Regions from separate parts of the Guyparkeria sp. SB14A genome, predicted to be linked through region 3. Evidence: predicted binding sites of a transcription regulator. Region 3 holds the regulator's gene; each other region holds the start of a gene.
The links. Region 3 encodes sigma-54, which starts transcription at its own class of promoters, with help from an activator protein. Its sites were predicted from a motif close to TGGCANGNTNCNTGCTT; they were not measured.
Positions count from the first base shown of each region.

Region 1: a site for sigma-54 is predicted at 1,464-1,480, ahead of flgF (flagellar basal-body rod protein FlgF). Genes of this name have one in related genera too.
Region 2: a site for sigma-54 is predicted at 1,046-1,062, ahead of flgA (flagellar basal body P-ring formation chaperone FlgA). Genes of this name have one in related genera too.

Region 1 covers NZ_SWAW01000005.1:87,877-90,146, forward strand. The annotation lists gene flgG (flagellar basal-body rod protein FlgG) at 1-638, opposite strand, end outside; gene flgF (flagellar basal-body rod protein FlgF) at 661-1,404, opposite strand; gene flgE (flagellar hook protein FlgE) at 1,581-2,270, opposite strand, start outside.
Region 2 covers NZ_SWAW01000005.1:93,421-95,690, forward strand. The annotation lists gene FAZ79_RS03710 (chemotaxis protein) at 1-809, opposite strand, end outside; gene flgA (flagellar basal body P-ring formation chaperone FlgA) at 1,113-1,877, shown strand; gene flgM (flagellar biosynthesis anti-sigma factor FlgM) at 2,071-2,270, shown strand, end outside.
Region 3 covers NZ_SWAW01000008.1:55,524-57,793, forward strand. The annotation lists gene FAZ79_RS05140 (RNA polymerase factor sigma-54) at 462-1,937, shown strand; gene raiA (ribosome-associated translation inhibitor RaiA) at 1,960-2,253, shown strand.

The sequences.
Region 1 (2,270 bases), on a different contig from region 3:
CCCAGGCCGTTGAGGCCCGGGGTATCCAGCTGCGGGGCGCCACTGGCACCCGATTCGACGAACAGGTTGTTGCCGATCGGCTGCAGGCCCGCCGGGTTGACGAAATCCGCCAGCTGGATGTTGCCCAGCTGAACCGGTTCGGCCTGGCCGGCCAGCTGCGCGCTGACCGTGCCGTCCGTGCCGATGGTGATGGACTGGGCCCCCTGCGGGACGTTGATCGCCGGCTCGACCGGCTGGCCGTTGGCCGTAACCAGCTGGCCGTCGCTGTTGAGCGAGAAGTCACCGTCTCGGGTGTAGGCGATGTTGCCGTCGGGCTGGAGCACCTGGAAGAAGCCGCGACCGTTGACGGCCATGTCCAGGGCGTTGTCCGTCTGCTGGATATTGCCCTGCGTGTGCTGCTTCTCGGTGGCCACCACGCGAACGCCCGTGCCGACGTTCAGGCCGGTGGGCACCTCGTCCTGCTGGTTGTTCGCCGCGCCGACCTGACGGTAGTTCTGGTAGATCAGGTCCTCGAACACCGCCCGGTCACGCTTGAACCCGGTGGTATTGACGTTGGCGAGGTTGTTGGAAATCACCGACATGCGCGTCTGCTGCGCGTCCAGGCCGGTCTTGGCGGTCCAAAGTGCGGGTGTGGTCATGGTGTCTCTCCCCTAAATCCAATTAACCGAGGCGCATCAGGCGGTCGGCGGCTTCGCCGTTCTCGTCCGCCGTGCGAATCATTCGGCTTTGTGTCTCGAACATGCGGCCGTACTCGATCATGTTGACCATGGCCTCGACGGCATTGACGTTGCTGCCCTCGAGCACGCCACTGGCGATCTGCACGGCGGCATCGGCCTGCGGCTCCTCGGCGCCCTCGCGCAGCGAGAACCGGCCGTCCGGAGCCTTCTGCAGGTCCGCCTGGTCGGGGTTGACCAGCCGGATCCGATCGACCATCGCCGGGGCGTTGGTCTGACCGCCCACCGGGATGATGCTGATGCTGCCGTCGGCGTGAATATCGATCTTCTCGGCCGGCGGGATCGCGATCGGCCCCTCGTTGCCCATCACCGGATCGCCTTGCCCGGTCTGCAACTGGCCGTTGGCCGTCAGATGAAGGTCACCGCGCCGTGTGTAGGCCACCCGGCCATCCGGGGCCTCCACGGCGATAAAGCCCTCGCCCTTGACGGCAATGTCGAGATCCCGACCGGTGGTCATCAGGGGACCAGGCGAGAAATCGGCACCCTTGCCTTGCGCCTCGGTGTAGGCGCGCGATGCCTGCCCCGGGCCGTAGACCGGCAGCGCGGCAAAGGCATCGATGTCGGCCTTGAAGCCCTGGGTGTTCACGTTCGCCAAATTATTGGCGTTGGTGGCCTGGGCCCGTAATGTCTGCGAGGCACCGCTCATGGCGATATAAGCCAGACGATCCATCACAACACCTCCACGATTCACGAATCACAAGCGGGGAAAATGCCCCGTTGCCATGGGTAATGCAGGAGGTGTGCCAAGAGAAGAAAACTGGCGAAAGATGGCGCAATTGAATCACTTGCGGACAAAAAAAGGGCGGCCCGCAGGCCGCCCGGTGGAACGGTCACTCGCCGAAAGGATCAGCGAATGCCGATGATGGTGTCGCTCAAGGTCTTGTTGGCCTCGATCGCCCGCGAGTTGGCCTGGAAGTTCCGCTGCGCGGTGATCAGGTTGACCAACTCAGACGTCAGGTCGACGTTGGATGCCTCGAGCGCGCCGCCCTGGATCGCACCGAAGGTGCCCGTACCGGCCTCGCCCGCCAGCGGCTCACCTGAGTCGATCGACTCGATCCACTGGTTGTCGCCCACCTGCTTCAGACCTTGTGGGTTACGGAAATCAACCAAGGCGACCTTGCCCAGCGGGATGGACTCGCCATTGGTGTAGCTTGCGCGGATCAGGCCATCGGTACCCACCGAGATGCCAGTCAGCTGGCCGGTTGTGTTGCCGTCGGCTGACTGGTCGGCAACGTTGAACGGACCATTGTATTGAGTCGAGTCGGTGCGGAAGGTCATGTCGATACTGAGATCCCCCGCACCGGTGCCCAAATTCGCACCGGTCTCGGTCACGGTGACCGGATTGGCACTGGCCGTGTCAAACGAACCATCCGTGTTGAACGTGACCGTCTGCTGGGTCATGTCCGCTACCGGCTGATCATCGATCTGGTAGTAGACATCCCATTCGTTGGGATTCCCCGTTTTCACGAAATAACTCGTCAGCGTGTGCGGATTCCCCAAAGAATCATAAATCCGCTGCGAGTTCGCCTGATTGTA
Region 2 (2,270 bases), on a different contig from region 3:
TGCAGGATGACGTAGATCCCCTTGAGGGCCGAGTCCTGGCGAATCAGCGAGGTCAGCGTGTAACCGTCCATGGTGGGCATCTCAATGTCGGAGACGACCATGGCCAGCCGCTCGAGCTGCTCGGGCTGCTTTTCCTTCCAGCGGCGCAGCGTGTCGATCGCCTCCTGCCCGTTCTTGGTCACGACGGACTTCAGGTGCATCTGCTCAAGCGTGCTTTCCACCTGCTTGCGCGCGACCACCGAGTCGTCGACCACCAGCACCAGGTCCGAGCCCTTGGCAATCTCGCCGTACTCGCCGATCACGTCGTCGGAGACGGTATCGGCCACGCCAACGACGCGCGCGAAGATCTGCTCGACGTCGATGATCTCGACCAGCTGCTTGTCGATTCGCGCCACGGCTGTGAGGAAATTGGAGTTGTTGGTCCCGCTCGGCGGGGTCAGCACTTCCTTCCAGGAGAGGTTGACGATCCGATCGACCGAGTGCACCAAAAAGCCCTGCACGGCACGGTTGTACTCGGTGATGATGACGAAGGCGTTTTCCACCTGCTCGTCGGTCATGCGGCCCTTGCCGATCGCCTCCGACAGATCGATGACGGTGATGGTATGGCCACGCACATCGGCGATCCCGCGAATCGAGCTGTCCGAATGCGGCACGTCGGTCAGCTTGGGGCAACGGATTACCTCGCGGACCTTGAAGACGTTGATCCCGAACCGCTGATCGTTACCGAGGCCGAACACCAGCAATTCCAACCGGTTGCGACCGGCGAGCTGGGTGCGGGAATCGACGGATGACATCACGTTGCTTTTCACGGCTAGTCCTGTCCTGGTGACGCGGAATGTGGCGGGAACACGATTGGTGTTCGTTATTAAACCGGCGTATCGGCGCGACGGGCGCAATCTTTAGCGTCTCATCGCATCCCTTCCCACAACGGCGCTGGCTATCGCCGCACCAATATTGAAAAGGGGTAAGGGCATGGTAGCGCAGTCGACCACCGGTTGCCCCACGCAACCGCCCGGGCCTCCGGACGCGCGCCGGTTCATACGGCTGGCATGGTAAGTGCTTGCTACGTCGATGCAAGGCAAACCACAGCCCGAGGACGTAACGGTTTACAGATGAGTCGTCTTAACTCACACATCAAAGCAACCCGCCACGCCCGCGCCGCCAACCGGATGAGCGGCATGCTGTTGTCCGCCCTGCTCCTATTGGCGCCGACACTGCTCCAGGCGGCGCCGGGCGAGCCGCCGGAGACCGTCCAGGCCCAGGTCGGCCAGGCCATGGACGCGTTCCTCGCGGCCCAGGGCAGCGGGAACGACCGCCTGACGCTGCGCGCCGGGCGCCTCGACCCGCGGCTGCGCCTGGGGGTGTGCGATCAGGCGCTGGAAATCAACGAGGGCCGCCCACTGAATCTCAATCGGGGACGCCAGACGGTGAAGGTCAGTTGCCACGGCTCCTCGCCCTGGCGCATCTACGTCCCGGTCGAACTCACCCGGCGACAGCAGGCCGTCGTCGCGGCCCGGCCGTTGTCTGCCGGCGACGTGCTATCTGCCGAGGACCTCGACCTCGCCACCGTGGACGCCAATCGCGCGCGTCGGCAGTACTACACCGACCCCGCGGAACTTATCGGCATGGTGGCCACCCAACCGCTACAATCGGGTCAATTGGTCACCGCCCACAACCTCGGCATCAATGCCGTGGTCGAACGCGGCGACATCGTCGCCATCCAGATCGGCCGGGGCGGTTTCGTGGTGGGCTCGACTGGCGAGGTGCAGGGTCGCGCTGGCGTCGGCCAGCGGGTGAAGGTGAAGAACACCGGCTCGGGCAAGGTGATCGAGACGGTCGTGATCGACAGCCGCACCGTCGAGGCGATCGGCGGCTGACGCCACACCCCGTCACGACGAACGGGAAACGTACGAACCTCGCCCCGCAGACGTATTTCAGTCGGGGCTAAAGTTTTCCGCCCACCGGCCGATGTTCAAGGGCGAAGGCGATTTTACGTTAACCTAGACGCCTGCCAGCCCGGCCCGTGCCGCGGCGCGGACACATCGTCCGAGACAGGAAGGATCAAGCATCATGGCAAACGAAATCAACGGCTTTGGCCCGCGCAACCTGGGCCCGAACGGGTCAGTGGACTCGTCCCGCGGCCGGACCGAGGCCAAGGGCGAGAGCCAGCGAGCCTCCGGCAGCGCGACGAACGGCATCAAGGAGGATGACGCCGTGACGCTCTCCAGTGGGGCCTCCCAGCTCCAGGAAATGGGCCGCGCGATGGCCGA
Region 3 (2,270 bases):
CCGGCGCAAGCCGGCCCGAAGGGCGGGGTTCATGGACGAACCCCGCGACGCCGCAGATGGGCCCTTGAAGGCCCGCCCGGACGGGGCGCGCGGGATTTGCCCGCACTCGTCGTTGCCGTCCCTCGACGGGCAGCAAGCCCGTCTTCGGATCGGCGCCTCGATTGCGAACAAACCCGCGAGCCAGAGATGCCATCGAATCGTGCAGAGTTTCCCCAGGGAAACCCTGCACCGGACCATTCGTTCGAAATGGCGATCCGCTCGACCGACGAGCGGCGCGGCGGATCGGGCAAAACCGTTGGCACAGTGCGGTATCGATCGGCTAAACTCGACGCCATGCAAATTGCGTGCGCACGTCACCCTTACCCCCCGGCTCCGACCTGGCTTCCCGCCCGGTTTGCCGCTTCCACGATTCGTCCCCACCCTACCCTCGTTTTGACCCCCGGAGGCGCGACATGGCCGGCATGAAGGCAGGTCTCGAGCTTCGCCTGGGCCAGTCGCTGGCCATGACGCCGCAGTTGCAGCAGTCCATCCGCCTGCTGCAGCTCTCCACGCTGGAGCTGAGCCTGGAGATCCAGCAGGCGCTGGACAGCAACCCGCTCCTGGAAGTGGCCGAGGACGAGCGCGAGGAGGACGAGGCGACCGAGGCGACCACCGCCGAGGAACAGGACCCCGGCGCCCAGGCCGGCGAGGAACTGCTCGAGGATCGCAAGGACAAGTCGGCCGACGAGGACCTGGTGGTCGATTCTTCCTGGGACGACTACTACGAGTCCGACGGCAGCACCGCCCTGAGCGCCAGCGCCCCGGGCGAGGACTACGACCCCTTTGCCACGCAATCGACGGGTGAGGACAACCTCCGCGACCATCTGCTCAGCCAGGTCCATCTCGCCTCCCTCTCGGACACCGACCGTCGCATCGCCACCGCGCTGATCGAGTCGCTTGAGCCCTCCGGCTATCTCGAGGAACCGCTGGACGAGATCGTGGCCATGCTCGCCGAGGACCTGCCGGGAATCGACACCGAGGAGGTGGAGGCCACGCTCCATTACATTCAGCAGCTCGACCCGGTCGGGGTGGCGGCGCGATCGCTGGCCGAATGCCTGACCATCCAGATCGACCAGCATCACGCCGACGACCCGGCGGCCGACGATGCCCGCGCCCTGCTCCAGGACGACTGGCTCGAGGCCATCGCCCGGCGCGAGCTGCCGCAGGTGATCAAGGGGCTGGGTATCAGCCGCGAGCGGCTCGAGGCCGCCCTCCGCCTGATCCAGGTGCTCGATCCCCGCCCGGGGCTGTCGATCGGCGACACCGCCGCCGACTACATCAAGCCGGACGTGATCGTCACCCACCGCGAGGATGGCTGGCATGTCGACCTCAACCCCGAAATCGCCCCGCGCCTGCGCGTGAACCAGACCTACGCCAGCCTCATCGACCGCTCCAGCCGCGGCAAGGACGCGACCTACATCCGCAACCACCTCCAGGAGGCCCGCTGGTTCATCAAGAGCCTGAGGAGCCGCAACGAGTCGTTGCTGAACGTGGCGCGGGAGATCGTGCGGCGCCAGATCGAGTTCTTCGAGCAGGGCGAGATCGCGATGAAACCGCTGGTGCTGCGCGAGATCGCCGAGACACTCGAACTGCACGAATCGACGGTCAGCCGGGTCACCACCAACAAGTACATGCTCACCCCGCGGGGCGTGTTCGAATTCAAGTATTTCTTCTCCAGCCACGTCGGCACCAGTGACGGGGGCGAATGTTCGGCCACCGCCATCCGCGCCCGCATCAAGAAGCTCGTCGAGGAAGAAAATCCCAAGAAGCCCTTGAGCGACGCCAAGATTGCGACCATGCTTGGAGACGAGGGGATCGACGTCGCGCGACGCACGATCGCCAAGTACCGCGAGGCGATGGGAATTGCCTCGTCAACAGACCGCAAGCGACTGATATAACGCACTTATTAAGGAGCGGCACATGCAGATAGACATCACCGGTCATCACGTCGACGTCACCGAGGCACTCAAGGCCCACGTCCACGACAAGTTCACGCGCCTCGAGCGTCACTTCGACAAGCTGGTGGATATCCACGTCATCCTGACTATCGAGCGCAAGGAAGCCCAGAAGGCCGAGGCCAACCTCCATGTCAGCGGGCAGGACATGCACGCCGAGGCCGTCACCGACGACATGTATGCCTCCATCGACGCCATGATCAACAAGCTCGACCGGCAGATCGTCAAGCACAAGGAAAAGCTGACCAGCCACCGCTGAGCTGGCCCCGCCGGCAT